Regions from separate parts of the Sphingobium phenoxybenzoativorans genome, predicted to be linked through region 3. Evidence: predicted binding sites of a transcription regulator. Region 3 holds the regulator's gene; each other region holds the start of a gene.
What was found. Region 3 encodes LexA, which represses DNA repair genes until DNA is damaged. Its sites were predicted from a motif close to GTTCCNCNCTTGTTCT; they were not measured.

Region 1 (9,859 bases), 370 kb from region 3:
CGGACCCGGACATGCGCGCGAGGGAGAGACCGGCGCAGCCCTTCAGCGCGCCAATCACCTCCCCGATCTCCGGGACCAGGGCAATGGCGGGCGGCTGCAGGTCGTTGCGGCCTTCACCGGCAATCGCGTCCAGGCGTGAGGCGTCAAGCGCGCCTCTGTCTACACCGTCCCACCCCCGGAACACCGGCCCGGTGGACAGCGCGACCCCTGGGTTGACCAGCAACAGCGGCGCGCCAGCCAGCCCCGGCAAATCGCGCACATCCAGCGCCTCGCCCCTTCCCGTGCCGACCAAGGTCCGGCTGACAAGACAGGCGGGCACATCCGACCCAAGCGGATCGGCGATCGCCAGCAAGGCGTCCCGCCCCGAACCAAGGCCCCACAAACGATCCAGCAGCCGGAGCGCGGCCGCAGCGTCCGCCGACCCGCCGCCAATACCCGAAGCAATGGGCAGGTTCTTTGTCAGGCGGATATCCGCGCCATTACCCGTCCCGCTCGCCGACTTCAGCGCCAGCGCGGCCTGCACGACCAGATTGCCCGCCCCTGCCTCAAGCCCCTGCGCGAACGGCCCGTCGATGGAAAGATGGATCGCCCCGTCATCGCGCGCCGACGCCCGCAACAGGTCGCCATCCTCGGCAAAGGCGAACAGGCTTTCCAGCTCATGAAATCCATCCGGCCGCCTGTTGCGGACATGCAGCGCCAGGTTGATCTTGGCGTAGGCTTTTTCTTCAATCACGCCCGCAATCGCCTCAATAGGCCGCGTCGCGCGGATTGAGCCCCTCGCGCATCTTCTGCGCGATCCGCTCCGCATCCGGGGCATCGGCAAAGGTGCTCGCCGCGGACCAGGCATAGCGCGCCTCGAAACGCCGCCCGACCACCCAGAGCACATCGCCCAGATGCTCGTTGATGGTCACATCGTCCGGCGCGGCTTCGGCCGCTCTCTGCAATACCGGCACTGCGCCCTGCGGATCGCCTGCCTTGTAGCGGCCCCACCCAAGGGAGTCCGTGATGGAGGGATCGTCCGGCTTCAACCGGCTGGCTTTTTCCAGCAGCGCCAGCGCCGCCTCGACATTCTGCCCCCGTTCGACCTGCGCATAGCCAAGATAGTTCAGCACCGCGGCTTCCTCCGGCGCAAGCGCCGCCGCCTTCTCCAGCGCCGCCTTGCCTTCCACCCACCGGCCGCCGCGCTCCAGTGCGCTGCCCTCCAGCAGATACAGGCTCCACGGCATGCCGCCCGCCGGATAGCGCGCCTTTGCCGCCCGGTAGGCGTCGACCGCGGCATCATATTGCTTGCCGTCAGCCAGGATATTGGCGAGCCGGATCTGTTCCGCCGCTCCCGCATCGGGCCGGGCGGCGATCTGCCGGGCCAGCGCGACCGCCGTTTCCTGGTCGCCACGCGCGACAAGGGCCGTCACCCGCACTTCCTGCGCCGCCAGATAGAAGGGGCTTTTCGCGGACACTTTTTCCGCTTCCATCAGCGCGCTGTCAGGGTGCCGCTGAATGACGAGCTGCCGGGCGACACCCGCGCGATATTCCGCATTCGCCGGGTCAGCGAAGCTCGCAAACCGCAGCAATACCAGTGAGATCGCGCGAGAATCCGTTGTCGAAAGATCTTCGCCCAGCCGCCCCAGCAACCGGCCAAACCCTTCCGCCGGCGTGATCGGCGGCACAGGGCGCCGCTTGCCCTGCCCTATTTCCTTCCGGACGCTTGCAACACCCGGCAATGTGGCGGGCAGCAGGGCCAGCGCCTCATTCTTCCGCCCTTGCGCAGCCAGCCGCGTCGCAAATGCCAATCGCATGCTCGCCGCAACCCCGCCGGACGTAACCAGCGCATGGCCGATAACCGGCATGGCCGCATCCGTCCGCCCTTGGGAAAGCAATTGAAGCGCCTTATGCTCATCGACATAGCGCTGGGTGAGTGCGCCCAGCCGTCCATCCGGCCCGGCCGAAGGCGCCGCATAAGAGCCGCTGGCTGTGGATATCCAGCTATCCAGGATCGGCGCGAGAAAGGCGAAATTATCTTCTTTGACCAGTCGCCGCGACAGCAGCCGCGCGGTCGCCCAATCCTTGCGATCCAGCGCATCGACCGTCATCAGCAGCGTGCCGTCCTTCGGCAGCGCGTTGGCGCGGTCCAGAATATAGGCTGACGACAGCGCCAGCTTCTTGTCACCGCTCTCGATCGCCTGCCGGTAGGAGCGCAGCGCCACCACCTTGCTGGACGGATCATTGGCCAGCGCCTGCCGGTAGCTGCTGACGGCCAGGTCCAGCGCGCCCTCCCCATCGGCTAGCCGCGCCCGCGCATAGGCGTTCAGCGCCGGGGTATCCACGTTCGCGCCAGCCGCCACGGGGTGCAGGCTTGCAGCCAGCAGCGGCAGGACGATCGAACGTGGCGGGCGCTTACATATTGGGATAATTCGGTCCTCCGCCGCCCTCCGGCACCACCCAGTTGATGTTCTGCGTGGGGTCTTTGATGTCGCACGTCTTGCAGTGCACGCAATTCTGCGCGTTGATCTGGAATCGCGGTGCGCCTTCGTCAAGGCCCACGACCTCATAAACCCCCGCCGGGCAATAACGCTGCGCTGGTTCGTCGAATACCGGCAGGTTATAGTCGATGGGGATCGCCGGGTCCTTGAGCTGCAGGTGGACCGGCTGATCCTCCTCATGATTTGTGTTGCTCAGGAACACGGATGACAGGCGGTCGAAACTGATCTTACCGTCCGGCTTGGGATAGTCGATCTTGGCGCAATGCTCCTTGCGCCACAGCTTCTCATTGTCCGGCTTGTGCTTCAGCGTGAAGGGCAGGCCGATCTTCAGCGTGCGCATCCACATGTCGATGCCCGCGATCAGCGTGCCGATGGTGTTGCCGAACTTCGACAGCGCCGGCTCCGCATTACGAACCAGCTTCAGCTCTTCGGCGATCCAGCTCTCGCGCACCGCGCTGCCATAGGCGGTCAGCTCGTCGCTCGTCCGGTCAGCCAATATGGCGGAGAAAGCCGCCTCGGCCGCCAGGATTCCCGACTTCATCGCCGTATGCGTGCCCTTGATGCGCGGCACATTGACGAAGCCCGCCGAACATCCGATCAGCGCGCCGCCGGGGAATTCCAGCTTCGGCACGGACTGCCAGCCGCCTTCGTTGATCGCGCGCGCGCCATAAGATACGCGGCGGCCGCCCTCCAGATATTGCCGGATCGCCGGATGCTGCTTCCAGCGCTGAAATTCCTCAAACGGATAAAGGTGCGGGTTGCGGTATCCCAGCCCGACCACAAAGCCCAAAGCCACCTGCCCATTGGCCTGATGATAGAGAAAACCGCCGCCATATGCGTCCGTTAGCGGCCACCCTTGCGTATGGATGACAAGTCCCGGCTGATGCTTGTCCGGGTCAATATCCCACAATTCCTTCATGCCCAGGCCATAGACCTGCGGCTCGCAATCAGCATCCAGCGCGAACTGGCGCTTGAGGATTTTGGTCAGGTGCCCCCGCGCGCCTTCCGCGAAGAAGGTGTAGCGGGCGTGCAGCTCCAGCCCAGGCTGCCAGTCGCCCTTCTTCTCGCCATCGCGGGCAATACCCATGTCGCCCGTTGCAACGCCCTTCACCGACCCGTCCTCATTATAGAGGATTTCTGCGGCGGCGAAGCCGGGGAATATCTCCACGCCCAGCCCTTCCGCCTGCTCGCCCAGCCAGCGGCACAGATTGCCCAGCGACCCGGTATAGGTGCCCTTATTGTGCATGAAGCCGGGCGTCATGATGTGCGGCATCGAAAACTGCTTGGTTTTCGTCAAAATCCAGTGCCGGTTGTCCGTCACCGGCACTTCCGCCAGCGGGCAGCCCTGCTCACGCCAATCGGGGATCAGCTCGTCCAGCGCCTTGGGGTCGATCACCGCGCCGGACAGGATATGGGCGCCGATTTCCGACCCCTTCTCCAGCACGCAGACGGACAATTCGCTGCCTGCCTCGTTCGCCAGTTGCTTCAACCGGATCGCTGCGGACAATCCGGCCGGTCCGCCGCCCACGATGACGATGTCATAGGGCATTGATTCCCGGTCGCTCATAATTCCTCCTCCTCACGACCGGCGGCATGCACGCCCCCCTGGTCAGCATGTCCGGTCATCGCACCCATCTAACGGTTTGACAGATTGGGCGATGACCATTCTTGACCCCCTCGTCAACCTCTGACCCTGTGCAGGTTATGCGGGGAATTGTGCAGAATGGACCGGCGGATGCCGCCGAGTCCCTCTTGTCGTGGTGGGCGCTCGCCGGGGTCGATCACGCCGTCAACGAACTGCCGGTCAATTGGCTCCGTCCCGCGGTTGCGCCCGCACGTGTCAGACCAGCGTCACCAGGCGGAGACGCACCTCGCGTTGATCGCCCGGACGCCCTGCCCAATGACCTGAGCGCCTTCCACGCATGGCTGACCACCCACCCGTCCATCCATGAGGCTGGCTGGTCGAGCCAGCGCATCCTGCCGGCCGGCGCGCAAAACGCCGCGATCATGGTCATTTGCGATTTGCCCGATCCGGAGGATGCCGAGACGGGGACATTGCTCTCCGGCAATTGCGGCGCGCTGTTCGACGCCATGATGGCCGCAATCGGCCGGTCCCGGCAGGATATCTACCTTTCTTCCCTGTCCGTGACCCGCGCGCCCGGCGGCATTTTGCATGATCAGGACCTGGAAATATTGGCGACCCGCATGCGCCATCACATCGCCCTGGCCGCTCCGCAGCGCCTGTTGCTGCTGGGAGAAAAGACGAACCGTGCACTATTGGCGGCGGACTCGCTCGAACGTCCGTCCGGTTTGCAGTCCGTTAACCATCCGGCGGGCACGGTGCCCGCAATAGCCAGCCGTCATCCCCGGTTTCTGCTGAAACACCCGGAGGCAAAGGCGCAAAGCTGGCGCGCTCTGCAATATCTGATTGAGGACCTGCCTTCGTGATCCGTACCGCTTTCGCCTGTTTGGTATCCCTGGCCGCTATATCGGTTATGCCGGTCGCTGCGGCGGCGGAAACCACCCCGGCCGGTCGCGAAAATGCCGTTCCGGCGCAGTTGAGCGAAACAGACGCCGTTCGCGCGCGGTCGATCTTCTCCGCGATTCGCGGCGGCCGATGGACCGAGGCGAAGGCGCTGGTCGCCGCCATGGGGGAGAAAGACCCGCTCCGTCCGGTCGTCCTGTCTGAAATCTATCTCGGCAAGAATTCGCCCAGGGTGGAGTTGTTCGATCTCCTCGCCCTCCTGAACAATTCCAACTGGCTGCCGGAAGCCGACCAGCTCAGCAAGCTGGCGCAGAAGCGCGGCGCGCAGACCCTGCCGGAACTGCCGCAGGTGCAGAAGCTAGTATGGATGGGCGCCGCCCCCCGCCGCGAATATGTCGCCTCGGTAAAGACCGACCTCGCCGCCCAGGCGCTCGGCACGCAGATTCTTCCGCTGATCAAGGCGGACAGCCCTGGCGCGGCGGAACCGCTGATCGACGCGGCCGCGCCTACCCTTACGGCCGAGGGCTTGATGGAATGGCGTCAGCGGGTCGCCTGGTCCTATTATATCGGCAATGACGACACCAATGCCCGCCGCCTCGCCGCCAAGGCTTTGGAGGGCGGCGCAGGCGGCGACTGGCGCGTTCAGGCGCACTGGACCACTGGTCTTGCCGCCTGGCGTCAGAATGACTGCAAGGCCGCCGCCCCCGCCTTCGCCAATGTCGCCGCGCTTGCAGGCAATGCGGACATGCGCTCGGCCGGGGCCTATTGGGCCGCCCGCGCCTATATGACGTGCGGCGAACCGGCGAAGGTCGAAAATCTGCTGCGCACCGCCGCCCGCGCGGATGAGACATTCTACGGCCTGCTCGCCCGCGAAACGCTGGGCATGCCGGTGGGCACGGCGGGCGCGGGCCGCTTCGGCGAGGCGGACTGGCGCATTCTGAAGGACAGTCCCGCCGTTCGCGCCGCCATCGCCCTGAACGAAATTGGCGAGAACGGCCTTGCCGATCAGGCGCTGCGACGTCAGGCGCAACTGGGCGGCACCGCCCAATATACCGCGCTTCTTCGCCTTTCCAGCGCGCTCGACCTGCCGCAGACCCAGCTTTGGCTCGCCCATAACGGACCAGGCGGCAAGCAGGCGGCGAGCTTCGCCCGCTTCCCCGCCCCGCATTGGCGGCCGGATGGCGGCTGGCGCGTCGATCCCTCGCTGATCTACGCCCATGCGCTGCAGGAATCCGGGTTTCGCGCCGATGCCGTCAGCCCGGCTGGCGCAGTCGGGCTGATGCAGGTGCTGCCCGGCACCGCTGGCGATGTCGCCGGTGGAGCGGTGGGCGCGGCCCAGCTCTACAATCCGTCGACCAACATGGAATATGGCCAGCGCTATCTGGAGCAGCTTCGCGACATGAGCGCGACCGGCGGGCTTCTGCCCAAGGTCATGGCCGCCTATAATGCCGGCCCGCTGCCGGTCTCGCGCTGGAACAGCCAGGTGAAGGATGGCGGCGACCCGCTGCTGTTCATTGAATCCCTGCCCTATTATGAAACCCGCGCCTATGTGAACATCGTGATGCGGAATTACTGGATGTATCAGATCCAGGCCAAGGGTTCCGCCGATTGCCTGACCGGCATGGCGCAGGGCATGTGGCCGAAATTCCCCGGCGCGAAGGGCACGAAACTTGTGCGCCTTGGCGCGCCAAGCGGGTTTTCCGCCGGTGCCGATTGACGAGAGCATAGCGTTTACGCCGGTACGGATCGCTGTCCTCACCGTATCGGACAGCCGGTCCCCCGCTGAGGATAAATCCGGCGACACGCTCGTCGCGCGGATAGAAGCGGCGGGCCATATCCTCGCCGCCCGCTATCTGGAGCGGGACGACAAATCCGCCATCATCGCCCATCTGCACGCCTGGATCGACGATCCGCAGATCGATTGCATCATAACCACTGGCGGTACGGGCGTCACCGGCCGCGATGTAACGCCCGAAGCGCTCGCCGCCGTACAGGACAAGGAAATCCCCGGCTTCGGCGAACTGTTCCGCTGGCTCAGCTTTCAGAAAATCGGCACCTCCACCATCCAGTCCCGCGCCACCGCCTGCGTCGCGCGCGGCACCTATATTTTTGCCCTCCCCGGTTCGACCGGCGCAGTGAAGGACGGCTGGGACGACATATTGGTCACTCAGCTCGACAACCGCTTCCGCCCCTGCAATTTCGTCGAACTGATGCCGCGTCTGCGCGAGGCATAGAGAGGCGCGAACGGCTGCCGGTCATCAGGCCGACGTGACGGCGCGTTCAGGATACATTCCTGTCCTACACACCCCGCCAATGCTATTTCTCCCGCGTCCTTGAAACCGTAGGAAGCGCCTTGTCATGCCATTGAAAATCGTGAATTTCCGCATGGCCAACGTACGACTTCTACGGCCAGCCAGCCGTGCAGCGCAGCCTTTCCCGGCAAATTTGAAAAACACGGTTCATACCCGCAACTTCCGCAACTTAGCAGGTTTGCCGCGGCATTCGCCTTGCCTATTTGTTCACTTTATGTTCCAATACGGTATGGGAAGAAACGGCGGGCGCGGCGCCACGCGCAACGAAGCAAGTACGCGCTTTCAGCTTCCCATGCGGGAGGCTGACGGCGATTGGCTCGACGCGCTGGAAAGCATTGACGGCCAACCGCCTAAACTTCGCACGACGGTAACTGTCGAGCATCCACGCACCATCATCACCCGCAACGCTTCTCCCGATATCGCCTTCGATCAGTCGATCAATCCCTACAGGGGCTGCGAGCATGGCTGCATCTACTGCTTCGCCCGGCCCACACACTCCTATCATGACCTGTCGCCAGGCATCGATTTCGAAACGAAGCTGTTTGCCAAGCCTGATGCGCCGATGCTGCTCCGCGCCGAGCTGATGAAGCCGGGGCACAGGGTCACGCCAATTGCGATGGGCACCAATACCGACCCCTATCAACCGATAGAGAAGGACTGGCGCATAACCCGGCAGATCATTGAAATCCTCTCGGAAACCCGCCACCCGCTCTACATAACGACCAAGTCGGACCGGGTGCTGCGCGATATCGACCTGCTGGCCGACATGGCCAGGGACAATCTTGTTGGCGTCATGCTGTCCGTCACCAGCCTCGACCCCAGGGTCGCCCGCACGCTCGAACCCCGCGCTCCGCACCCGGAGCGCCGGATTGCCGCGATCGCCAGGCTTAACGAAGCTGGCATCCCGGTTTACGCCTCCATCTCTCCCGTGGTCCCCGCGATCACGGATCATGAAATGGAGGCGTTGATAGAGCGTGTGGCGCAGGCTGGCGCCAGGGACGCCTTCTTCATTCCCGTCCGGTTGCCGCATGAGGTCGCTCCCCTGTTCCGCGCATGGTTGGAGACCCATTATCCCGATCGCGCGGGCAAGGTGATGAGCATTATCAGGGATCTGCGCGGCGGACGGGATAACGACCCCAATTTCGGCAACCGAATGCGTGGCCAGGGCATATGGGCGAAATTGCTGCGCACCCGTTTCGACAAGGCCCGCCAGCGCTTCGGCCTGGGCGGTCCGCGCATGGTCCTGCGCACCGACCTGTTCCGCCCGCCGGAGGGCGACCAGTTGCGGCTGTTCTAGACGCTACGAGGAAAGCTCCACATCCGCATATTGCGTGCGCAGGGCCGTCTTGAGCAGCTTGCCTGTCGCCGTATGTGGCAGGCTGTCGGCAAAGATCACCTTGTCCGGCAGCCACCATTTCGCGACGCGAGTGGACAGATGGTCGCGCACCTGCGTCTCGCACAGCGCCGCGCCCGGCTTGGGCACGACGATCAGCAATGGCCGCTCATCCCATTTGGGATGCGGCAGGCCGATCGCCGCCGCCTCGGCCACGCCGGGGCAGCCCAGCGCCTCATTCTCCAATATGACCGAACTGATCCACTCGCCGCCGGACTTGATGACATCCTTGGCCCGGTCGGTGATCCGCATCATCCCGTCCGGCGTGATGGTTGCGACATCGCCCGTATCGAACCAGCCCTCCTCATCGACCGCCGGGCCGCTCTCATCCTGGAAATAGCGCTCGATGACCCAAGGACCCCGCACCTGCAGCCGGCCACTGCTGATCCCGTCGCGGGGCAGCACATTCCCGGCGTCATCAACGGTCCGCATCGACACGCCATAGGGCGCACCCCCCTGATATTCGAGCAGGTCGAGTTGCTCCTCGCGCGACAGAGCCTCGAAATTCGCGCCCTTCCGCGACACGGTGCCGATAGGCGACAACTCGGTCATGCCCCACAAATGGCTGACGCCGATGCCCAGGTCCATCAAGCGCGACACCATGGCGCGCGGCGCCGCCGACCCGCCGATCACCACCCGCTGGAGGGGCGGCGGCGCGGTTCCGGTCGCGTCGGCATGGGCCAGCATGCCCATCCACACGGTCGGAACGGCCGCGCTGTGGGTCACCTGCTCGGCCTTCATCAGGTCGCACAGCGCTTCGGCCTCGTTCGTCGCGCTCAGCACCAATTTGCTGCCCGCCATCGCCGTGGCGAAGGGTATGCCCCAGGCGCAGACATGGAACATCGGCACGACCGGCAAAACCGCGCTCGCCGACCCAAGCCCCAGGCAATCGGGCTGTATGCCGCCAAAGGCGTGCAACACCGCCGACCGGTGAGAGAAAAGCACGCCCTTCGGGTTTCCGGTCGTCCCACTGGTATAGCAGAGCATGCAGGGGTCGCGCTCATCCCCCTCAGCCCAGCGGTAATCCCCATCTTCGGCCGCTGTCAGACGGACATATTCAAGCGGGGCTGGCCCATCGAAACAGATGAAATGCGCGATGGTCTGAAGCTGCGGCTTCAACCGGTCGACAAGCGGCGCAAGCGCTGCATCGTAGAACAGGACCCGGTCCTGCGCATGATTGGCGATATAG
Region 2 (9,859 bases), 640 kb from region 3:
GGGACGTTAATCCGCTCTCTCCGCAATATCGGCGGAAGGTGGAGATGTGGAAGAAACTGCCCCTCCCCGTCGCCAATCTGGTCGGCCCCTGGCTGGCGCGGGGGCTGGGATGAAAGACGGCGGGATCGGCGAGATCCTGTTCCTCTGTCATCGCGTTCCCTTCCCCCCTGATCGCGGCGACAAGATCCGCTCGCATAATCTGCTGCGCCGGCTGTGCGATATCGCGCCGGTCCATGTCGGCTGTTTTGCCGACGACGCGCGGGACATGGGGTTCGCCACCGAACTTGGCGACATGGCGGAAAGCCACAAGGTCATCCCGCGCAATAACAGCCGGATGCTCGCGGGACTGAAGGGCTTGGCCAATGGCCAGCCGATGCTGGTCGCCCTGTTCGATCATCCCGCCATGCATGACTGGGCGCGCATGATCCTTGCGACGCGCCCCATATCGGCTGTGGTCGCCTATTCGGCGCAGATGGCGCATTTCGTGCCGGTCCTCACCGCGGGCCAGCGCTTCGTCATGGATTTCGTCGATCTCGATTCGGCCAAATATACCGCCTATGGAGAAGGACAGGGCGGACCGCTCGGCTGGATCAACCGGCGCGAGGGCAGGGTATTGCTCGATTTCGAGAAGGCGGTTGCCGCGCGGGCCGATGTCAGCACCTTTGTAAGCGAGGCGGAAGCTGCGCTGTTTCGCGCCGTCAGCGGTCTGGGCGCGGACAAGGTGCGGCCGCTCGAAAATGGCGTGGCGCTCGACTATTTTTCGCCTGATGCGCAGTTTGAGCATCTGTCTGCCGATGAGCGCGGGGCGGGGCCGTTGCTCGTTTTTACCGGCCAGATGGATTACCGCCCGAATATCGAGGCGGTGGACAGCTTCGCCAAGATCAGCATGCCGGTCATTCGGGAGGCCTATCCCGACGCCCGTTTCGCGATTGTCGGCCGCAGCCCGACGCCGGTGGTCGAGGCGCTGGGGGCGCTTCCCGGCGTGGTCGTGACCGGCGGCGTTCCAGATGTCAGGGGTTGGCTTGCCGCCGCCGATGTCGTGGTTGCGCCCCTGCGCATTGCGCGCGGCATCCAGAACAAGGTGCTGGAGGCGATGGCCATGGCACGCCCGGTCGTCGCCTCGGCGCAGGCGTCGGAGGGGATAGATGTGCAATGGGACCGGCATCTGCTGGTCGCCTCCAATGCGGGGCAGGAGGCGTCGCTCGTCCTCAAGCTGCTTTCCGATCCCGCCAAGGCGGCGGAACTGGGCCGGGCGGCGCGTGCCCGTATGGTCGAACGCTATGACTGGAGCGCCACGCTTTCGGGCCTGCCCGCATTGATCCGCGGATGAACCGCGCATTCCCCATGCCACGCACGTCGTCCATCGGAGAGCAACTCGATGGTTGGCGCGGACATATTTTTGCGCTTGGCTTCGTTTCCCTCGCCATCATCCTTCTGTTCGTCCGCGACGTAACGGACATGGCGGCGATCTGGTGGGGAGCGTCCACCTATGGCCATTGCCTTTTCATCCCGTTCCTGATCGCCTGGCTGGTGCAGCAGCGGCTTGGCGGCCTGCGCAGGCTCAACCCGGTCGCCTGGTGGCCGGGCCTGCTATGGCTTGGAGCGGGGGCGCTGTGCTGGCTGGCTGGCGACGCCGCCAGCGTCGCGCTGTTCCGGCATCTTGGCGTGGTGATCATGCTGCAGGGGGCCGCCATCGCCATTCTGGGCGCGAATGTCTCGCGGGCGCTCGCCTTCCCGATCTTCTATGGCTTCTTTCTGATTCCCTTTGGCGAGGAAGTGGTTCCCACGCTGCAGTTGCTGACGGCAAAGCTGGCGGCGGGTCTGTTGGGAATCGCTGGCGTGCCCGCGCATCTCGACGGCATCTTCATCTCGACGCCCACCGGCTATTTTGAAGTGGCGGAGGCCTGTTCCGGCGCGAAATTCCTGATCGCCATGACCGCCTATGCAGTGCTGGTCTGCAATGTCTGCTTCCAATCCTGGGGCCGCCGGGTCGCCTTCACGATGGGCGCGCAGCTCTTGTCGATCCTCGCCAATGGCGTCCGCGCCTTCGCCACCATTTACGTCGCGCACCTGACCACGGTGGACGCGGCGGTGGGGTTTGATCATGTCGTCTATGGCTGGGTATTCTTCGCCCTGATCATGACCGTCACCATGGCCATCGCCTGGCCCTTCTTTGATCGGAAGCCCGGCGATGCGGTGTTCGATCCCGCAATGCTGCAATCGCGCGTTCCAGGCGCGGGACCGCTTGCCTATATCGCGCCCGCCGCGCTTGCCCTCGCTGCATTCGCGCCCCTCTGGTCCTACGCCACGGCTGCGCGCGCCGAACCCGTGCCGTCAAATCTCGCATTGCCGCAAGTGCCGGGCTGGCAGAGGACGGATGCGCCACAGGCTTTCCCATGGACGCCGCGCTTCGACGGAGCGGACCATCTGGCGCTTGGCCGCTACCACGATTCGCATGGCGCCATGGTCGACCTCGCCATTGCCGTGTTCGACCGGCAGGAGGAGAAGCGTGAGCTTGTCGGCTTCGGGCAGGGCGCGGTCGATCCGCAGGGGCAATGGGTCTGGTCCTCGCCCGCGCGCGCGCCGGCCGATGCGCGCGGCGAGCAGATTACCGCGCCGGGGCCGGTCGTCCGCCATGTCGTCAGCTTCTATGCGCTGAACGGCGTGGTCACGGGCAGCGCGGGCAAGGTGAAGCTGGAGACGCTGAAGGCGCGGCTGCTGGGTGGCGACCAGCGCGCCGTCGCGATCCTGGTGTCGGCGGAGCAGGCGGACGGCGCGCCCGCAGACGCCGCGATAGCCGCATTCCTGCGCGATCTGGGGTCCATAAAGGAACTGGCTGACGCAAGCGCAGGCATCCGCTAAGGCCCCTCCATATGTGCGGCATTGCGGGCATCTTCCATCTTGAAACGGCGAAACCGGTCGACCCTGCGCGCGTCAGGCTGATGACTGACGCCATCGCGCATCGCGGGCCGGACGGGGCGGGCGTTTGGACCGCGCCCGGCGTGGGCCTCGGCCATCGCCGCCTGTCGATCATTGACCTTGGCGGCGGCGCGCAGCCGATGCTGACGGAGGATGAAAGCCTGGCCGTCACCTTCAATGGCGAAATCTACAATTTCGCCGCCTTGCGCAAGGAATTGGAGGCGAAGGGGCATCGCTTCCGCACCAACAGCGATACCGAAGTCATCCTGCATGGCTACCGCCAATGGGGCGAGGAATGCGTGAAGCGCTTCGACGGCATGTTCGCCTTCGCTTTGTTCGATCGGCATGCGCAGTCGCTCTGGCTGGTGCGCGACCGGCTCGGCGTGAAGCCCCTTTATTATGCGCAGGTGTCGGACGGCAGCCTGCTGTTCGCGTCGGAACTGAAGGGCCTGCTCGTCCACCCGCTGCTGCGCCGGGAGCCGGACGTCCGCGCGGTCGAGGATTATATGGCCTATGGCTACGTCCCCGATGACGCCTGCTTTGTCGCCGGGGTCAGGAAATTGGGTGCGGGGGAGACGCTTCGCCTGGTGCGCGGCAAGGGCATGTCAGCGCCGCAGCGCTATTGGGACATGAGCTTCGCCGACCGGAGCAATGCGCGCGAACCGGCGCTGGAGGAGGAGTTGGTCTCCCTGATGCGCGCCGCTGTCCATTCGCGCATGGTCGCGGACGTGCCGTTGGGCGCATTCCTTTCGGGCGGCGTTGACAGCAGCAGCGTCGTCGCCCTGATGGCGGAGGCCAGCCCGCGCGCGGTCAAGACCTGCACGATCGGCTTCGACGTCGCCTCGCTCGACGAGACGGCCTATGCCGACCGCATCGCCCGGCGCTTCGCCACCGACCATCGCACGCGCATTGTCTCGCCGGACGATTTCGGCCTGATCGACCGCCTGGCCCACCATTTTGACGAGCCTTTCGCCGATGCCTCTGCGCTGCCGACCTTCCGGGTGTGCGAACTGGCGCGGGAGGAGGTGACGGTCGCTCTGTCCGGCGACGGCGCTGACGAGGCGTTCGCCGGATATCGCCGCCATCTGTTCCAGTATCAGGGAGAGCGGGTCCGCTCCCTGATTCCCGCCTCCGTGCGACAGCCTGTGTTTGGAAGGCTGGGCCGCTGGTATCCAAAGGCCGACTGGGCGCCACGTTTCCTGCGGGCAAAATCGACCTTCATCGAACTGGGGCAGGATGGGGCGGAGGCTTATGCGGCGTCCGTCGGCGTCACCCCCCACGCCATGCGCCAGCGTCTCTACAGCGACTCCATGAAGGCCGCCCTTGCCGGTCATCGCGCCGAGGACCGCTATGTGCGGGCGATGCGCGACGCGCCGGCGCAAGAGCCGCTGGATCGCGCGCAATATGCGGACATGAAGATATGGCTTCCCGGCGATATCCTGACCAAGACCGACCGGATGAGCATGGCGGTGGGGCTGGAGGCGCGTGAGCCGTTGCTGGATCACCGCCTGATGGAATTTGCGGGGCGGTTGCCAGTCAACATGCGAATCCACGGCAACAGCGGCAAATATCTGATGAAGAAGGCGATGGAGGCCTATCTGCCGCAGGATATTCTCTATCGCCCCAAAATGGGCTTCGTCACACCGATCAGCGACTGGTTCAGGGGCGCGCTGGCGAAGGAGGCGGCTGGCATCGCAGGAGGGTCTGCGCTGGCGCGGACGGGTTGGTTCGACCTGAAAGCCGTTGCAAAGGCTGCGGCTGATCACAAATCCGGCATGTCGGATCATGGCCGTCTGCTGTGGCAATTGCTGATGCTGGACAGGGCGTTGGGGCGAGTTTTCAACCTCGGCTGAGGATACAGTGTTACGCAATCGCAACGACGATTGCGTTTGTTGCAATCGTATTACTGATCTTCGCAATTGCGGTAGAAACGGACATCCCGCAAAGAGAATGTGCCTTTCAGGCATCCTCTCCTAAAACTTTTCGGGCTGATCTTCGGATCGGCCCTTTTTTTTGGGCTCAGATTATACTAAAGGCCGGTTGCTGCTGCCGCGCCGAACTATAAAAAGTATTTGGAGCGGAGCCGCCGGTAAGACCGGCATGGCGAGGCTGCGGCATGGGGGATCGAGCCGCGTCACGCGCTCTCCCCCATCCCCTTTTTTCAGGTCCATCAGTATTGGCTCTGTGCGGCCAGAAAGCGCTGCGTGCTCCTGCGAAAGCAGGAGCCCAGTTCCGCCGTCTGATCTGGAATCCTGTTTTCGCTGGCGCGCGCCCGTCATCTCAATCGGGCCGAACTCTATTTGTCGTAACGCGCGCTCATGAAATAAAGGCCATCCGGCGGCGCGTTCAGCCCCAGTTCCGCGCGATCCTTCGCCGCCAGCGCGCGCGACAGGTCCATGCCGGTCCACTTCCCGGTTCCGACCAGAGCGAGGCACCCGACCATCGACCGCACCTGATGATGGAGGAATGAGCGGGCGGCGGCGTCGACAATCACGCTTTCGCCCTCCCGCCGGACATCCAGCCGGTCCAGCGTCTTGACGGGACTGGCCGACTGGCAATGCGCCGACCGGAATGTCGTGAAGTCGTGCAAGCCCACCAGACTCTGCGCCGCGTCATGCATCGCCGCGACGTCCAGCGTCTGCGTCACCCGCCAGGCCAGGCCGGAGTCGAATGTCAGCGGCGCACGGCGATTGACGATACGATATTCATAGGCGCGCCCGATGCAGGAAAAACGGGCATGCCAGTCGTCGGCGACGGCTTCACAGCCCAGGATAGCCACCGGGTGCGGGCGAATGGTGGCGTTGATGGCTTCCATTAGGCGAAAGGGCGTGATCGGCTTTTCAATGTCGGCATGGGCGCGCATCGCCCGCCCGTGGACGCCCGCATCCGTGCGCCCGGCGGCATGGATGATGGCGTTCTCGCCCGTTATGGCATGGATCGCATCCTCCATCGCCTGCTGGACCGACGGGCCATGCGCCTGCCGCTGCCAGCCCATGAAGGGGCGGCCGTCAAATTCCACCGTGAAGGCGAATCGCGTCACTCAGCCATCCACCCGCGTTCCTGCCGGCATATCGAACCCGCGCAGCAATTCGCCTGCGCTCATCGCTGCCTTGCCCGCGCGCTGGATAAGCGTGGGGCGAATGCTGTGACGTCCGCAGCCCAGCAACAGGCTGTTGTCCAGCAACGTCCCGGCAGGTCCGCTCGCATCCTCGCAATGTGCGGCGAGGATGCGGAACCGCTCGCCGCCATATGCGAAGAAGGCGCCCGGAGCCGGATTGAACGCCCGCACCTGACGTTCGACCTGATGCGCATCTTGGGAGAAGTCGATGCGGGTTTCCGCCTTGTCGATCTTCGCTGCATAGGTGACGCCCTCCTGCGGTTGGACCACGGGCGGATGTTCGTCGAGGGCGTCGAGCACGTCCAGCATCAGTTCCGCCCCCGCCACAGCGAGTTCTGCCGTCAGCGCGCCCGCCGTCTTGCCCTCGACCGGGGTCACATGCTTGGCGCGCATCGGCCCGGTGTCGAGGCCCGCCTCCATGTCCATGATGGTGACGCCGGTCACATTGTCCCCGGCCAGTATCGCCCGCTGGATCGGCGCAGCGCCTCGCCAGCGCGGAAGCAGGGAAGCATGGATATTAAGGCAGCCATGGCGCGGCGCGTCCAGGATCGCGCGGGGCAGGATCAGGCCATAGGCGGCGACCACGGCGACATCGGCGTTCAGCGCGGCAAAGGCGGCCTGGACTTCCGCTTCCTTCAGGCTGACGGGCGTGCGCACCTCTATTCCCATCTCCTCCGCCCTCGCATGGACGGGGGAGGGGCGCAGCGCCTTGCCCCGGCCCGCGGGGCGTGGCGGCTGGCTATAGACAGCCACGACATCATGCCCCGCCGCCGCCAGTCGTTCCAGCGCCGGCACCGCAAAATCCGGGGTTCCCATATACACTATCCGCATGCCGCCCTCTCAAGACCTTGCGGGGGCGGAGCGCAAGACCTTATGTGCAGGATATGGCGTCCCCCGAAATCGATGCGCTGACACAGGCGCTCTCCCGGCTTCCCGGTCTTGGTCCCCGGTCCGCGCGGCGGGCGGTGCTGCACCTGCTGAAGAAGCGGGAGGCGGCGATGGCTCCGCTGCTGCGCGCGTTGGAGGCGGTGAATGACCGGCTCTCGACCTGCCATATCTGCGGAAATGTCGATACGGTCGACCCATGCGGCGTCTGCACCGATCCGCGCCGGGACAGCCGGGCGCTGTGCGTGGTGGAAGATGTGTCGGATCTGTGGGCGCTGGACAAATCCCGGCTGTTCCCCGGCCGCTTCCATGTGCTGGGCGGGTGCCTGTCCGCGCTGGATGGCGTGCGGCCGGAGGATCTGGCCATCGATTCGCTGATCGGCCGGGTGTCGGCTGGCGGCATTGACGAGGTGGTGCTGGCGATGAACGCCACGCTCGAGGGGCAGACGACCGCCCATTACATCGCCGAACGGCTGGAGGGCTATCCCATCCGCCTGACCCAGCTCGCCCATGGCCTGCCCGTGGGCGGGGAGCTGGATTATCTGGATGAGGGCACGCTGGCGCAGGCGCTCCGCGCCCGGCGGCCGCTTGGCTGAACGATGCGCTCCGTCGATCAGTGTGACCGGAACAAAGCGCGACCGGATGACTTGATATTCCGCCGCCTTTCCCATATTTTCCGGTGATATATGGCTATTCTTCCTATCATCGAGACACCGGACCCTCGACTCCGCACCATCTCGACGCCCGTTGAGGCGATCGACGATGATCTTCAGCGCCTGATCGACGACATGTTCGACACCATGTACGACGCGCCGGGCATCGGCCTTGCCGCGATTCAGGTGGGCGTGCCCAAGCGCCTGCTGGTCATCGACCTGCAGGAGCCGGAGGAGGAGGGGGGCGATCCCGTCAAACATCCGATGGTGTTCATCAACCCCCAGATACTGGAAGGGTCGCAGGACCTGTCCGTTTATAATGAGGGCTGCCTGTCCGTCCCGGAACAGTTTGCGGAGGTTGAGCGCCCGGCGAGCATCCGGGCAAGCTGGATGGACCGCGACGGACGCATCCGCGAGGAGCGGATCGATGGGCTTCTCGCCACCTGCCTTCAGCATGAGATGGATCATCTGGAGGGTGTGCTCTTTATCGATCATCTGTCCCGCCTGAAGCGCGAGATGCTGCTCAAGAAGCTGACCAAGGCCCGCAAGGCGGCCTGATCTTTCGGGCTGGTCAATATCAGTATCAGCCGTTTGCCCTGAGCTTGTCGACGGGCTGTCCTTCACTTGAAAAGAAGTGCAGCCCCCTTCGGCGAAGCTCATGGCGAACGGGTGTGCGCTATCCAGATGGGATTGATGTTCAGCTCTGACCTTGCCAGCGAAGCGCTGCGCCGGTAAGTTCTCATTTCGTTCCTGTTTTTGAGAGCTTGCCCGGATGGACCCTGTAACCCTTGCGTTGATCGTCCTTGCCGTATTCGTCGCGCTGGGAATCGGGTGGTTCCTGGGCGGCAGAGGGTCGGCCGCGCTCATCGCCGAGAAGGCGGACCTTGCTGACCGGCTCGAAAAGACGACCGAACAGCGTAATGCGGCGTTTAAAGATATAGCTGTAGAGCAGGAACGCGCCGGGCAGGCCGCCGGTCTGCGCGACCGGCTCGATATCGTGCAGGCGGAGCGGGAGGCTGCCCTGCGCGAACTGGCGGCGCTCCATTCCGACCAGCGTGCGCGCACCGAAGCGTTCGAAGCGCAGATCAAGGCGCTGACGGAGGCGAAGGAGCAGCTTTCCGCGCAGTTCAGCGAGATTGGCGGCAAATTGCTGGGCGAGGCGCAGCGTCAGTTTCTGGAGCGCGCCGATCAGCGGTTCGGCCAGGCGCATGAAAAGAGCGAGGCGCAGTTGAAGGCGCTGCTGCAGCCCGTCAACGAGACCATCAAACTTTACGACCAGAAGATCAGCCAGATCGAGCAGCAGCGCACCGAAGCCTATGGCAATCTCACCGGCCTGATCGAATCGATGCGGGTGGGGCAGGAGGCGGTGCGCAGCGAGGCGCAGCGGCTGGTCAATTCGCTGCGCGCTGCCCCCAAGGCGCGGGGCCGGTGGGGCGAACAGCAGCTTCGCAATGTGCTGGAAAGCTGCGGCCTGTCCGAACATGCCGATTTCCAGACCGAGGTCAGCGTGGAGGGCGAGGATGGCCGCCTGCGGCCGGACGCGATCATCCGCGTGCCCGGCGGCCGGGCGCTGGTGATCGACGCGAAAGTCTCGCTCAATTCCTATCAGGACGCCTATGGCGCGGACAGTGAGGAGGAGCGCCGCCGCCACATGGCCGCTCATGCTGCCGCGATGAAGGCGCATGTCGATACGCTGGGCCGCAAATCCTATGCCGATCAGTTCGACGAGGTGCCCGATTATGTGATCATGTTCGTGCCGGGCGAACATTTCCTGTCGGCAGCGCTGGAGCAGGAGCCTTCGCTCTGGGACTTCGCCTTTTCCCGCAGGGTGCTGCTGGCGACGCCGACCAACCTCATCGCCATCGCCCGCACCGTCGCTGCGGTGTGGCGGCAGGAGAAGATGGCCGACGAGGCGAAGCGCATCGGCGCGCTGGGCAAGGAACTCTATGAGCGCATGGCCGTGGCCGCCGGGGCGCTGCGCAAGCTCGGCAACCGCCTCAACGGTGCCGTGGCGGATTACAACGCCTTCTCCGCCAGCTTCGAAACGCGGGTGTTGGTCACTGGGCGCAAGTTTCGCGACCTGAATGTCGAAACCGGCGGCAAGGAGATCGAGATGATCGAGCCGGTCGACGCGCTGGCCCGCATGCCGGGATCGCCGGAGGGGCTGCGGGCGCTCCCGGATCTGGCCGAACCGGGGGCGGAAGCGGCGGAGTAAGGGGTGACTGTCATTCTGATTGACCGGAAAGGCGATGTGCTCCTGCGAAGGCAGGAGTCCAGGCCCCCG
Region 3 (9,859 bases):
GATGGGCGACAACCGCGACCGCAGCGCCGACAGCCGTTTCCCGGCCGAGGAAGGCGGCGGCATTGGCCTGGTGCCAGAGAAAAATCTGGTCGGCCGCGCGCTGGTGTCGGTATTCTCGACAGACGGCAGCGCCAACTGGCTGCTCCCCTGGACCTGGTTCACGGCTGCCCGCTGGGACCGCATCGGGGAAGGCTTTTGAGCCGATCCGGCATGGGCGCGTGGATTGAGGAGCTGATCGGGCGCGCGCCGGGGGCGCCCGCGCTGTTCACCCAGGCGCTCACGCATGGCAGCGCAGGCGGCAGCGATTATCAGCGGCTGGAGTTTCTGGGCGACCGCGTGCTCGGCATCGTCATGGCGGAATGGCTTTTCACCCTGTTCCCGACGGAGCCTGAAGGGTCGCTGTCCCGGCGGTTCAACGCGCTGGTCTCCGGTGAAACCTGCGCGGAGGTCGCCCGCTCGATCAGCGTGCAACCGCATCTGGTGCTCGGCAAGCAGGCGCGCGACGATGGCGCGGCGGACAGCGACAATGTGCTGGGGGACGTTATGGAGGCGATCATCGGCGCGCTGTTCCTGGATGGCGGGATCGATGAAGCGCGGACGCTGGTGAAGCGCCTGTGGAGCGACCGGGTGCACACCCAGAACAGCGCGCCCAAACATCCCAAGTCCGCGCTGCAGGAATGGGCGGCCGCCAATCGCCGCAAGCCGCCTGAATATGTTATGACCGGCAAATCCGGCCCCCATCACGCCCTGCGCTTCACCGTCACGGTGTCGATCAAGGGAGCGGGCGACGCATCGGCCGAAGGCGGGTCCAAGCAGGAGGCGGAGACCGCCGCCGCCAAGGCTCTTTTGGAGAAATTATCATGAGCCAGAGCTGCGGCATCGTTGCCGTTGTCGGCGCGCCCAATGCGGGCAAATCCACCTTGGTCAATGCGCTGGTGGGGCAGAAGGTCGCGATCACCAGCCCAAAGGCGCAGACCACCCGCACCCGCGTCATGGGCGTTGCGATGGAGGGTGAGGCGCAGATCGTTCTGGTCGACACGCCCGGCATTTTCGAACCCAAGCGCCGGCTGGACCGCGCAATGGTGCAGGCCGCCTGGGGCGGCGCGCAGAATGCCGACCTCATCGCTTTGGTGATCGACGGCAAGGCGGGGCTTGGCGAGAAGCTGGCGCGGGCGGTCGAAGGACTGCAGGAGCGCAAGGAACGCAAATGGCTGATCATCAACAAGGTCGATATCGCCATCAAGGAAAAGCTGCTCGTCCATGCCGAACGGCTGAACGGTTCCGTCGGTTTTGAGGAGATATTCTTCGTCAGCGCCGCGACGGGCGACGGCCTGCCGGAACTCAAGTCCGCGCTGGCGAAGGCGATGCCGGAGGGGCCATGGCATTTCCCGGAGGATCAGGTGTCGGACGCGACCGACCGCATGCTGGCCGCGGAAATCACGCGTGAACAGCTTTACCACCAGCTTCACGCCGAACTGCCCTATGCGGCGGCGGTAGAGACGGAGAAATATTCCGAGCGGCCGGACGGTTCGGTCGAGATCCACCAGCAGATCCTGATCGGCCGGACCAGCCAGCGCGCGATTGTGCTGGGCAAGGGCGGCGCGCGCCTGAAGGAAATAGGGTCTAAGGCGCGGGCGGAACTGGCGGCGCTGCTCGGCGTGCCTGTCCACCTCTACCTGCATGTGAAGGTGAAGGCGGACTGGGAGGATGACCGGGGCGTGTACCGCGACATCGGCCTCGACTGGGTAGAATAAAGCCCCCCAGAATCCCTTTGAATAACGCCGCGCGGGCGCTAAGCGGGATGGCATGATCCTCGTCATCGACAATTATGACAGCTTCACCTGGAACCTGGTCCATTATCTGATGGAATTGGGCGCGCAGGTTGAGGTCGTCCGCAACGACGCCATGTCGGCGGGGCAGGCCCTGTCATCGGGCGCGCAGGCTTTTCTGCTTTCGCCCGGTCCCTGCACGCCCAATGAAGCGGGCATCAGCCTTGATATGGTTTCCGCCTGCGCGGAAACCGGCAAGCCGCTGCTGGGCGTGTGCCTCGGCCATCAGGCGATCGGCCAGCATTTCGGCGGCAAGGTGGTGCGCGGCGGCCTGATGCACGGCAAGACGTCACCGGTCAATCATGACGGCACCGGCATGTTCGAGGGGCTGCCCTCCCCCTTCACCGCCACCCGCTACCACTCACTGATCGTCGAGGATATTCCTGACTGCCTGGCGGTCAACGCCACGGCGGAGGATGGATCGGTCATGGCGTTCCGGCACAAGACGCTGCCGATACATAGCGTGCAGTTCCACCCGGAAAGCATCGCGACGGAACATGGCCACGCCATGCTGGCCAATTTCATGACGATCGCAGGCATGCGGGTGAAGGAGCGAGCCTGAACCACCCCTCTTGATCCTGCCCCTCTCGACTCATCGGGCTTTCCGCCGCTAAGGCACGCCCGATGACCACCCTGCCCGATCCTTCCCGGCCTCTCGATGCCGATGAAGCCGCGTCCGCATTCACGGCTATACTGGACGGCACGGTAAGCGATGAGGCAATCGCGGCTTTCCTGACCGGTATGAGCCAGCGCGGTGAGACCGCCCCGGAGATCGCCGCCGCGGCGCAGGCGATGCGGGCGCGCATGATCCCTATCGAAGCGCCGGAGGGCGCAATCGACGTGTGCGGCACCGGCGGCGACGGCCATCACACGCTGAACGTATCGACGGCCGTGTCGCTTGTCGTTGCGGCCTGCGACGTGCCGGTCGCTAAGCATGGCAACCGGGCTGCCTCGTCCAAGGCGGGGGCGGCCGACACGCTGGAGGCTCTGGGCCTTGATCTCAACCATGTGGCGGAACAGGCCGAGCGTTCGCTGGCGGATATCGGCATCTGCTTCCTGTTCGCGCAGAATCACCACCCCGCGCTGAAACGGCTGGGGCCGATCCGCAAGGCCATCGGCCAGCGGACGATTTTCAACCTGATGGGTCCTCTCGCCAATCCCGCGCGGGTGAACAGGCAACTGGTCGGCATCGCCCGCCCCTCCTATGTTCCCATCTATGCCGAAGCATTGGCGCAACTTGGCATCAACCGCGCGATGGTGGTGTCGGGCGACGAGGGACTGGACGAGCTTTCGGTCGCAGGCGGCAACGACATTGCGGACGTAACGGACGATGGCGTCGTCGCCATGCGCCGCTGGTCGCCCGCCGATGCCGGCCTGCCCACACATCCCATCTCCGCCATCCGGGGAGGCGACCCGGCGCATAATGCCGCCGCCCTGCGCGCCTTGCTGCTTGGCGAGACCGGCCCCTATCGTGACGCCGTACTGTTCAACGCCGCCGCCGCGCTGATGGTCGCGGGCGAGGCGAACGACCTGCGCGAAGGCGTGGAGGAGGCCGCTGAGGCCATCGACAAGGGCCTTGCCAATGCCCTGCTCAATTGCTGGATAGCCTATAAATGACCAACAAGCTGATCGAAATCTGCGATGTGAAGCGGGACGAGGTCGCCCGCCGCAAGGCCGCAACCTCCCTCTCCAGCCTGCATGAGCGCGCCGCCGGGCAAACGCCGCCGCGCGGCTTCCGCGCCGCTCTGGATGCAAAGGCGCAAAGCGGATATGGCCTGATCGCGGAGATCAAGAAAGCCAGCCCGTCCAAGGGCCTGATCCGCCCCGATTTCGATCCGCCAGCTCATGCCAAGGCCTATGAAGCGGCGGGCGCGGCCTGCCTCTCGGTTCTTACCGACGAGCCATATTTTCAGGGGCATGACGATTATCTGATCGCCGCGCGCGCCGCCTGCACCCTGCCTGTCTTGCGCAAGGATTTCATGGTCGATCCCTGGCAGGTGCTGGAGGCCCGCGCGTTGGGCGCCGATGCCATCCTGATCATAGCCGCCGCTCTGGATGACGCGGAAATGGCGGAGATTGAGGCAGTGGCGTTGGATCTGGGCATGGACGCTCTTGTCGAGGTGCACGACGCGCAGGAACTGGAGCGTGCGCTGAAGCTCAAATCGAGGCTGATCGGCGTCAATAATCGCGACCTGCGCGATTTTACCGTGGATTTCGCCCGCACCTATGAACTGGTTGGGCAAGCGCCGGAGGGATGCACCTTCGTCGCGGAAAGCGGCCTGACCTCCCATGCCGATCTCGCCGCTATGGCCGGGCATGACGTGCGCTGCTTCCTGGTTGGCGAGGCGCTCATGCGGCAAGCCGATGTCGAAGCGGCGACGCGCATGCTATTGACGGGGACATGAGCGGCCTCACCCATATCGACGCCGATGGCAGCGCGCGTATGGTCGATGTGTCGGCCAAGGATATGACCGTGCGCGAAGCGGTGGCGACCGGCCGGATCAGCATGTCCGCGGACGCCGCCAGGGCGATCGCCGATGGCCTGGTGAAAAAGGGCGATGTGCTTGCCGTCGCTCGCGTCGCCGGCATCATGGCCGCGAAAAAGACCGCCGACCTGATCCCGCTTTGCCATCCCCTGCCGCTCAGCGCAGTGACGGTGGAATTCGCGCTGGACGAAAGCGGCGTCACCGCGACCGCGACGGCGCGCATCGCCGCGCAGACAGGGGTTGAGATGGAGGCGATGACCGCCGTCTCCGTCGCCTTGCTGACCGTCTATGACATGGCGAAGGCGATGGACAAGGCCATGGTCATCGGCAATGTCCGCCTCCTTTCCAAGACCGGCGGCAAGTCTGGCGACTGGCGGGCGGAACCGTGAGCCTCCGCCCATGAGTTTGCTGCCCGTCACGGAGGCGCAAAGGCGATTGCTCGACGCGGCCCCCCCTCTGGGCGGGGAAACGACACCGCTGGACCAGTGCATCGGACGGTGGCTGACCGGGGATGTGCTTGCGCGACGCGACCAACCCTGGGCCGACCTGTCCGCCATGGATGGTTACGCCATCCGGCATTCTGACTTGCCCGGACCTTGGCAGGTCGCAGGCGAAAGCGCGGCGGGCGACGCCTCCCTGGCTCCTCTGAGCAGTGGACAGGCGATGCGGATTTTCACCGGCGCGCCATTACCGTCCGGCGCGGACATGGTGGTGATGCAGGAGGATGTGACCCGGACCGGCGACGTCATGCGGCTAGCTCCCGGCGTCACGCCGCGCGCGGGCGCGCATGTGCGCCGGGCCAGATCGGACTTCGCCATTGGCGACACGCTGATCGAAGGCGGCACCCGGCTCAATCCCGCCCATATAGCGCTAGCAGCGATCGGCGGATATGGCGCGCTGCCGGTCGGACGCAAGCCGCGGATCGCCATAATCTCCACCGGCAGCGAACTGGTCGAGCCGGGCGAGGATGCGCCGCCGGGCCGCCTGCCCGCGTCCAACGCTGTGATGCTGGGCGCTATGCTGTCCGCTTTCCCGTGCGAGGTGGAGCAGGTGGGGATCATCTCCGATTCGCTGGACATACTGACCCACGCCTTCATTCGTGCGAAAAGCGCCGACATCATCGTCACCACCGGCGGCGCGTCGGTTGGCGATCATGATCTTGTGCGCCCTGCTCTGGAAGCGGCCGGTGGCGCGATCGATTTCTGGAAAATCGCCATGCGCCCCGGCAAGCCGCTCATTTCGGGCAAGCTGGATTCCGCGCTTGTGATCGGGTTGCCCGGCAATCCCGTATCGGCATTCGCCACGGCGACGCTTTTCCTGCTGCCCGTCATCCGCAAACTTGCAGGCAGCATCTCTCCCCTGCCCGTGCCGCTTATGACGCCGCTCGGCGAGGCGATGGACGCCAACGCCAGTCAGCGCGACGCCTATCTCCGAGCCACCCTGACCGACGGCTCAGTGGCGGTATCGGGCGAACAGGATAGCGCGATGCTGCAATCGCTTGCGCGCGCCAATTGCTTTATAATTCGTCCTGCGGGCGTACCGGCTGCGCACGCTGGAACGCTTGTACCGGTCATCACCTTCTGACGCCTGATCCCGCGCAATGGGCTTTTATTGATATTGGGCCTTGCCGGGGAAGAAATCGCGGCGGCGCTCGTCGCCCAACTGGCGCTGGCGCTTCTCATACGGGTTGCGGCGGCGGTCTTCCACCTTGCTGCGTTGTTCTGGCATTTCTGGCTCCGCCGTCATCATGACCGGAAAAACCGCTATCCCGGCTTTCCGGTTCCGCGGGATGCGACGAAGCGTTGCCGCTTGACTTGCCACCATGTGTTTCCTATGCGTTCTGCATCCGTTCCATAAATGGTGACAGATCATGATGACGTCGAAACAACAGGAACTGCTCAGCTTCATTCACCGGCGGCTTGAGGAGGGTGGCGTGTCGCCTTCTTTCGAGGAGATGAAGGATGCGCTGGACCTGCGTTCCAAGTCCGGGATCCACCGATTGATCAGCGCGCTGGAGGAACGCGGCTTCATCCGCCGCCTGCCCAACCGGGCGCGAGCGCTCGAAGTGCTCAAGCTGCCGGAGGGCATGGAGCGGGCGAAGAAGCCCGCGCTGGTTGCAGCGCCCAAAGCGCCTGCGCCGATCATGCCGATCGCGGCCAATGATATCATCGAAATTCCCATGCATGGCCGCATCGCCGCCGGTGTGCCGATAGAGGCGATGGAGGGGCAGAATATGCTGTCTGTTCCCGCCGCGCTGTTGGGTGCGGGCGATCATTATGCTCTGGAAGTGGCCGGGGACTCCATGATGGAGGCTGGCATTCTCGACGGCGACTTCGCGCTGATCCAGAAGACCGACGTCGCGCGCGAGGGGCAGATCGTCGTCGCCCTGATCGACGAGAGCGAGGCTACGCTCAAATATTTCCGCCGCGAGGGCCCTCGCGTCCGGCTCGATCCGGCAAATTCGGCCTATGAGCCGCAGCTTTATGATGCGGCGCAGGTGCGCATCCAGGGTAAGCTTGCCGGGCTGCTGCGCCGGTATAATTAAGGCGCAACTTTTCCGGCCTTTTGGCGGGAATATTGTGAGAAATGCGAGGGCGACGTCATCCATGGATGGGCGTCGCCTTTTCGTTTCACGGTCTTTATCACGCCCTGCCGCAAATAGACGGCGACGCCGCCTGTCCGGCGAAGCATGGACCGGTCGATCTTCAGCCAGCGCGGATTGCAGGTGCGCGGCAACCGCCTTTCGCTGACCACGACGTCGGCGGCGGCGCAATCGCGCGCAAGCTGGCTGGCGGGAACCAGATCGAAACTGCGGGTCGCGAGCATTCGCCAGCGGCGTTCTCCTCGTACGATATCGACATTGCACAGGTCCCGGCTGCATCGCGCCGCCGGGATATCCGCAAAGGCGGCGAGTTCACCGTCATAGCCCGCGCTTTCCGAAAGCGCGTCCCGCACATAGTCGCCCGCCTTGTCACGTAATATCGCCATGCCGCCATCGGGCAGGCGTATGGCGACATGGCGTCCGTCGCCCGTCACCATAATGTCGGGTTTTGGCGTCATGGCGATCATGGCCGCGCCCGTCAGCACGGGCAGCAGGCCGATCCAGCGCGCCCGGCTCCGCCACAACAGGCACCAGAGACCGCCCGCCACCGTCAGCCCGAACGCCACGGAAGAAGTCGCAGGCGTCAGCGCGACCGCGCCGGGACTGGCGGCGACCGCGTGCGCGACAATGAGCAGGAGCGCCAGCGCCTTCTCCACGATCCACCAGGCCGGGAAGCCAAGCCCCGCAAGATCGAGAAACAGCGCCAGCGCCTCGAACGGCATGATGATGAAGGTGGTCAGCGGAATGGCGATAAGATTTGCGATCGCTCCAAGCATGCCCGCCTGGTGGAAATGGAACAGAGCGATCGGCATCAGGGCAATTTCAATCGCGAGGCCAGTCAGGAAAAGGCCCAGCAGCTGACGCAGAAATCGCACAGGCATCCCCTCCTCCCGCGCCGATACCAGCGCGCGGAACCGGGGATGTTCGCCAAGGGCGACAATCACGGTCACGGCCGTAAAGCTCATCTGAAAACTTGGACCGGCGACCGATTCCGGCCACAACAGCAATATGAACAGCGCGCCCGCCGCCACCAGCCGGAGCGTCAGAGAATCCCGGCCAAGCGCAAGGCCGCCCAGCACGAGCAACGCGGCGACGCAGGAGCGCACCGTTGGCACGTCCGATCCCGTCAGCAGGGTGTAGCCGATGCCCGCCGCAGCGCCCCCCGCGGCGGATAGAAGCAGCAACGGCCATCGCAGCGCCAGCCTTGAACTGAGCGCCAGCAGGCGGAGGATCAGGAAGATCACTGCGCCGATCAGCGCAGTGACGTGAAGGCCGCTGATCGACAGCAGATGGGCCAGACCGCTTCGCCGCATCGCTTCCGCATCGTCTTCGGGGATCGCTCCCCGATCACCGGTTGCAAGGGTTGCCGCGATTGCGCCCGGTCCGCCCTCTACCCGCGTCTGGATATGCGCGGAGAGGCGCTGCCGCAACGAGGGACCGCCACCAGCCGGCGTTTCGACAATCTCTATAGGCGGCAAAGCCTTCCCCGTCGCGCCGATCCCCACGAAGAAGGCGCGTTGCGCAAAATCATAGGCGCCCGGCACGGCGGGCGGCGCAGGCGGCATCATGCGCGCGCGAAAGGCGATGACAGCCCCCTCCGCCAGCCCCTCTGGCCGGTCGGCGTCCGCAATATTGACCCGGACCCTGGCGGGCAGGTCAGGCCGCTCCAATGGCGTCAGCACCAATCGCGTGCTGCCCTGCGCCGGAAGCGGCTCGATACGCGTGATACGGCCGGCCATCTGAACGAACGCCGCGCGCGCCAGCGGCGGCTCACCGAACGCCACCGCCTTGCCCCAGATGATCAGGCACCCCATGCAGGCCAGAAATCCGGCCGCGGCCAGCATCATGCGCAGGCGGGAACCGGCAGGAAGCAGCGCCGCCGCCACGATCAGCGCAGCGCACAGGAAACACCATCCCATCCATGCGAAAGGTCCCGGCAAGAGGAACCATGCCGTAATGCCGCCACCCAGCGCCACCGGCGCCCAGAGGGCAATATGTTCCCTCTCCTTTTCCAGCCAGCGCTCGATGACCGAAAACAGGACGGAAAAAGATAGTCCGCCCCAACGCTTAGTGGAGGTTTGTCGTGGCTCAAAAGCCATGCTAGGGGGCGTGCGATCCATGAGGTTAAGCAGGAATGTCGGGGAATCGTTGAGTGAGCGCAACAACTGAAAACGGCACAAAAACAGGGCCGGTCGTTACGCGTTTCGCTCCTTCACCCACTGGCTATCTGCATATTGGCGGCGCTCGCACCGCCCTTTTCAACTGGCTGTTCGCCCGTCACCATGGCGGCAAATTCCTGCTTCGCATCGAGGATACGGATCGCGCGCGCTCGACCGAGGCGGCGATCGACGCGATCTTTGACGGGTTGGACTGGCTTGGCCTGTCCGGCGACGAGCCGCCTGTTTTCCAGTTCGCCCGCGCCGCGCGCCATGCCGAGGTCGCCCACGCGATGCTGGAGGCGGGCCATGCCTATCGCTGCTATGCGACGCCGGAGGAACTGGCGGAATTGCGCGAACAGCAACGGGCCGCGAAGCAGCCCATGCGCTATGACGGCCGCTGGCGCGACCGCGATCCGTCCGAAGCGCCGGCGGGCGCGCCCTTCGTTATCCGCATCAAGGCCCCGCGAGAGGGCGAAACGGTCATCGAAGATGCCGTACAGGGCCGTGTCGTTGTCCAAAATGCTGAGCTGGACGACATGATCCTGCTGCGGTCGGATGGCACGCCCACCTATATGCTGGCCGTGGTGGTCGACGACAATGATATGGGCGTCACCCATGTCATTCGCGGCGACGACCATCTGAACAACGCCTTCCGCCAGCTTACGATCATCAAGGCGATGGACTGGAAGGTGCCGGTCTACGCCCATATCCCGCTGATCCACGGCGCAGATGGCGCGAAACTGTCGAAGCGTCACGGCGCGCTCGGCGTCGATGCCTATCGCG

Region 1: the regulator LexA is predicted to act here: its motif matches at 7,483-7,498, upstream of KFK14_RS14540 (PA0069 family radical SAM protein).
Region 2: the regulator LexA is predicted to act here: its motif matches at 8,311-8,326, upstream of KFK14_RS09210 (DNA recombination protein RmuC).

What each region holds. Positions count from the first base shown of each region.
Region 1 is NZ_CP073910.1:2,910,689-2,920,547, forward strand. It holds gene KFK14_RS14510 (4-(cytidine 5'-diphospho)-2-C-methyl-D-erythritol kinase) at 1-733, opposite strand, end outside; gene KFK14_RS14515 (tetratricopeptide repeat protein) at 747-2,324, opposite strand; gene KFK14_RS14520 (electron transfer flavoprotein-ubiquinone oxidoreductase) at 2,395-4,047, opposite strand; gene KFK14_RS14525 (uracil-DNA glycosylase family protein) at 4,197-4,928, shown strand; gene KFK14_RS14530 (lytic transglycosylase domain-containing protein) at 4,925-6,682, shown strand; gene moaB (molybdenum cofactor biosynthesis protein B) at 6,672-7,199, shown strand; gene KFK14_RS14540 (PA0069 family radical SAM protein) at 7,507-8,574, shown strand; gene KFK14_RS14545 (long-chain fatty acid--CoA ligase) at 8,578-9,859, opposite strand, start outside.
Region 2 is NZ_CP073910.1:1,894,965-1,904,823, forward strand. It holds gene KFK14_RS09170 (FemAB family XrtA/PEP-CTERM system-associated protein) at 1-113, shown strand, start outside; gene KFK14_RS09175 (TIGR03087 family PEP-CTERM/XrtA system glycosyltransferase) at 110-1,330, shown strand; gene xrtA (exosortase A) at 1,327-2,862, shown strand; gene KFK14_RS09185 (XrtA/PEP-CTERM system amidotransferase) at 2,874-4,772, shown strand; gene truA (tRNA pseudouridine(38-40) synthase TruA) at 5,216-5,959, opposite strand; gene fmt (methionyl-tRNA formyltransferase) at 5,960-6,868, opposite strand; gene recR (recombination mediator RecR) at 6,922-7,518, shown strand; gene def (peptide deformylase) at 7,609-8,133, shown strand; gene KFK14_RS09210 (DNA recombination protein RmuC) at 8,348-9,790, shown strand.
Region 3 is NZ_CP073910.1:2,536,166-2,546,024, forward strand. It holds gene lepB (signal peptidase I) at 1-199, shown strand, start outside; gene rnc (ribonuclease III) at 211-864, shown strand; gene era (GTPase Era) at 861-1,754, shown strand; gene KFK14_RS12380 (anthranilate synthase component II) at 1,807-2,391, shown strand; gene trpD (anthranilate phosphoribosyltransferase) at 2,454-3,446, shown strand; gene trpC (indole-3-glycerol phosphate synthase TrpC) at 3,443-4,234, shown strand; gene moaC (cyclic pyranopterin monophosphate synthase MoaC) at 4,231-4,704, shown strand; gene KFK14_RS12400 (molybdopterin molybdotransferase MoeA) at 4,715-5,899, shown strand; gene lexA (transcriptional repressor LexA) at 6,186-6,860, shown strand; gene KFK14_RS12410 (ComEC/Rec2 family competence protein) at 6,857-9,016, opposite strand; gene gltX (glutamate--tRNA ligase) at 9,070-9,859, shown strand, end outside.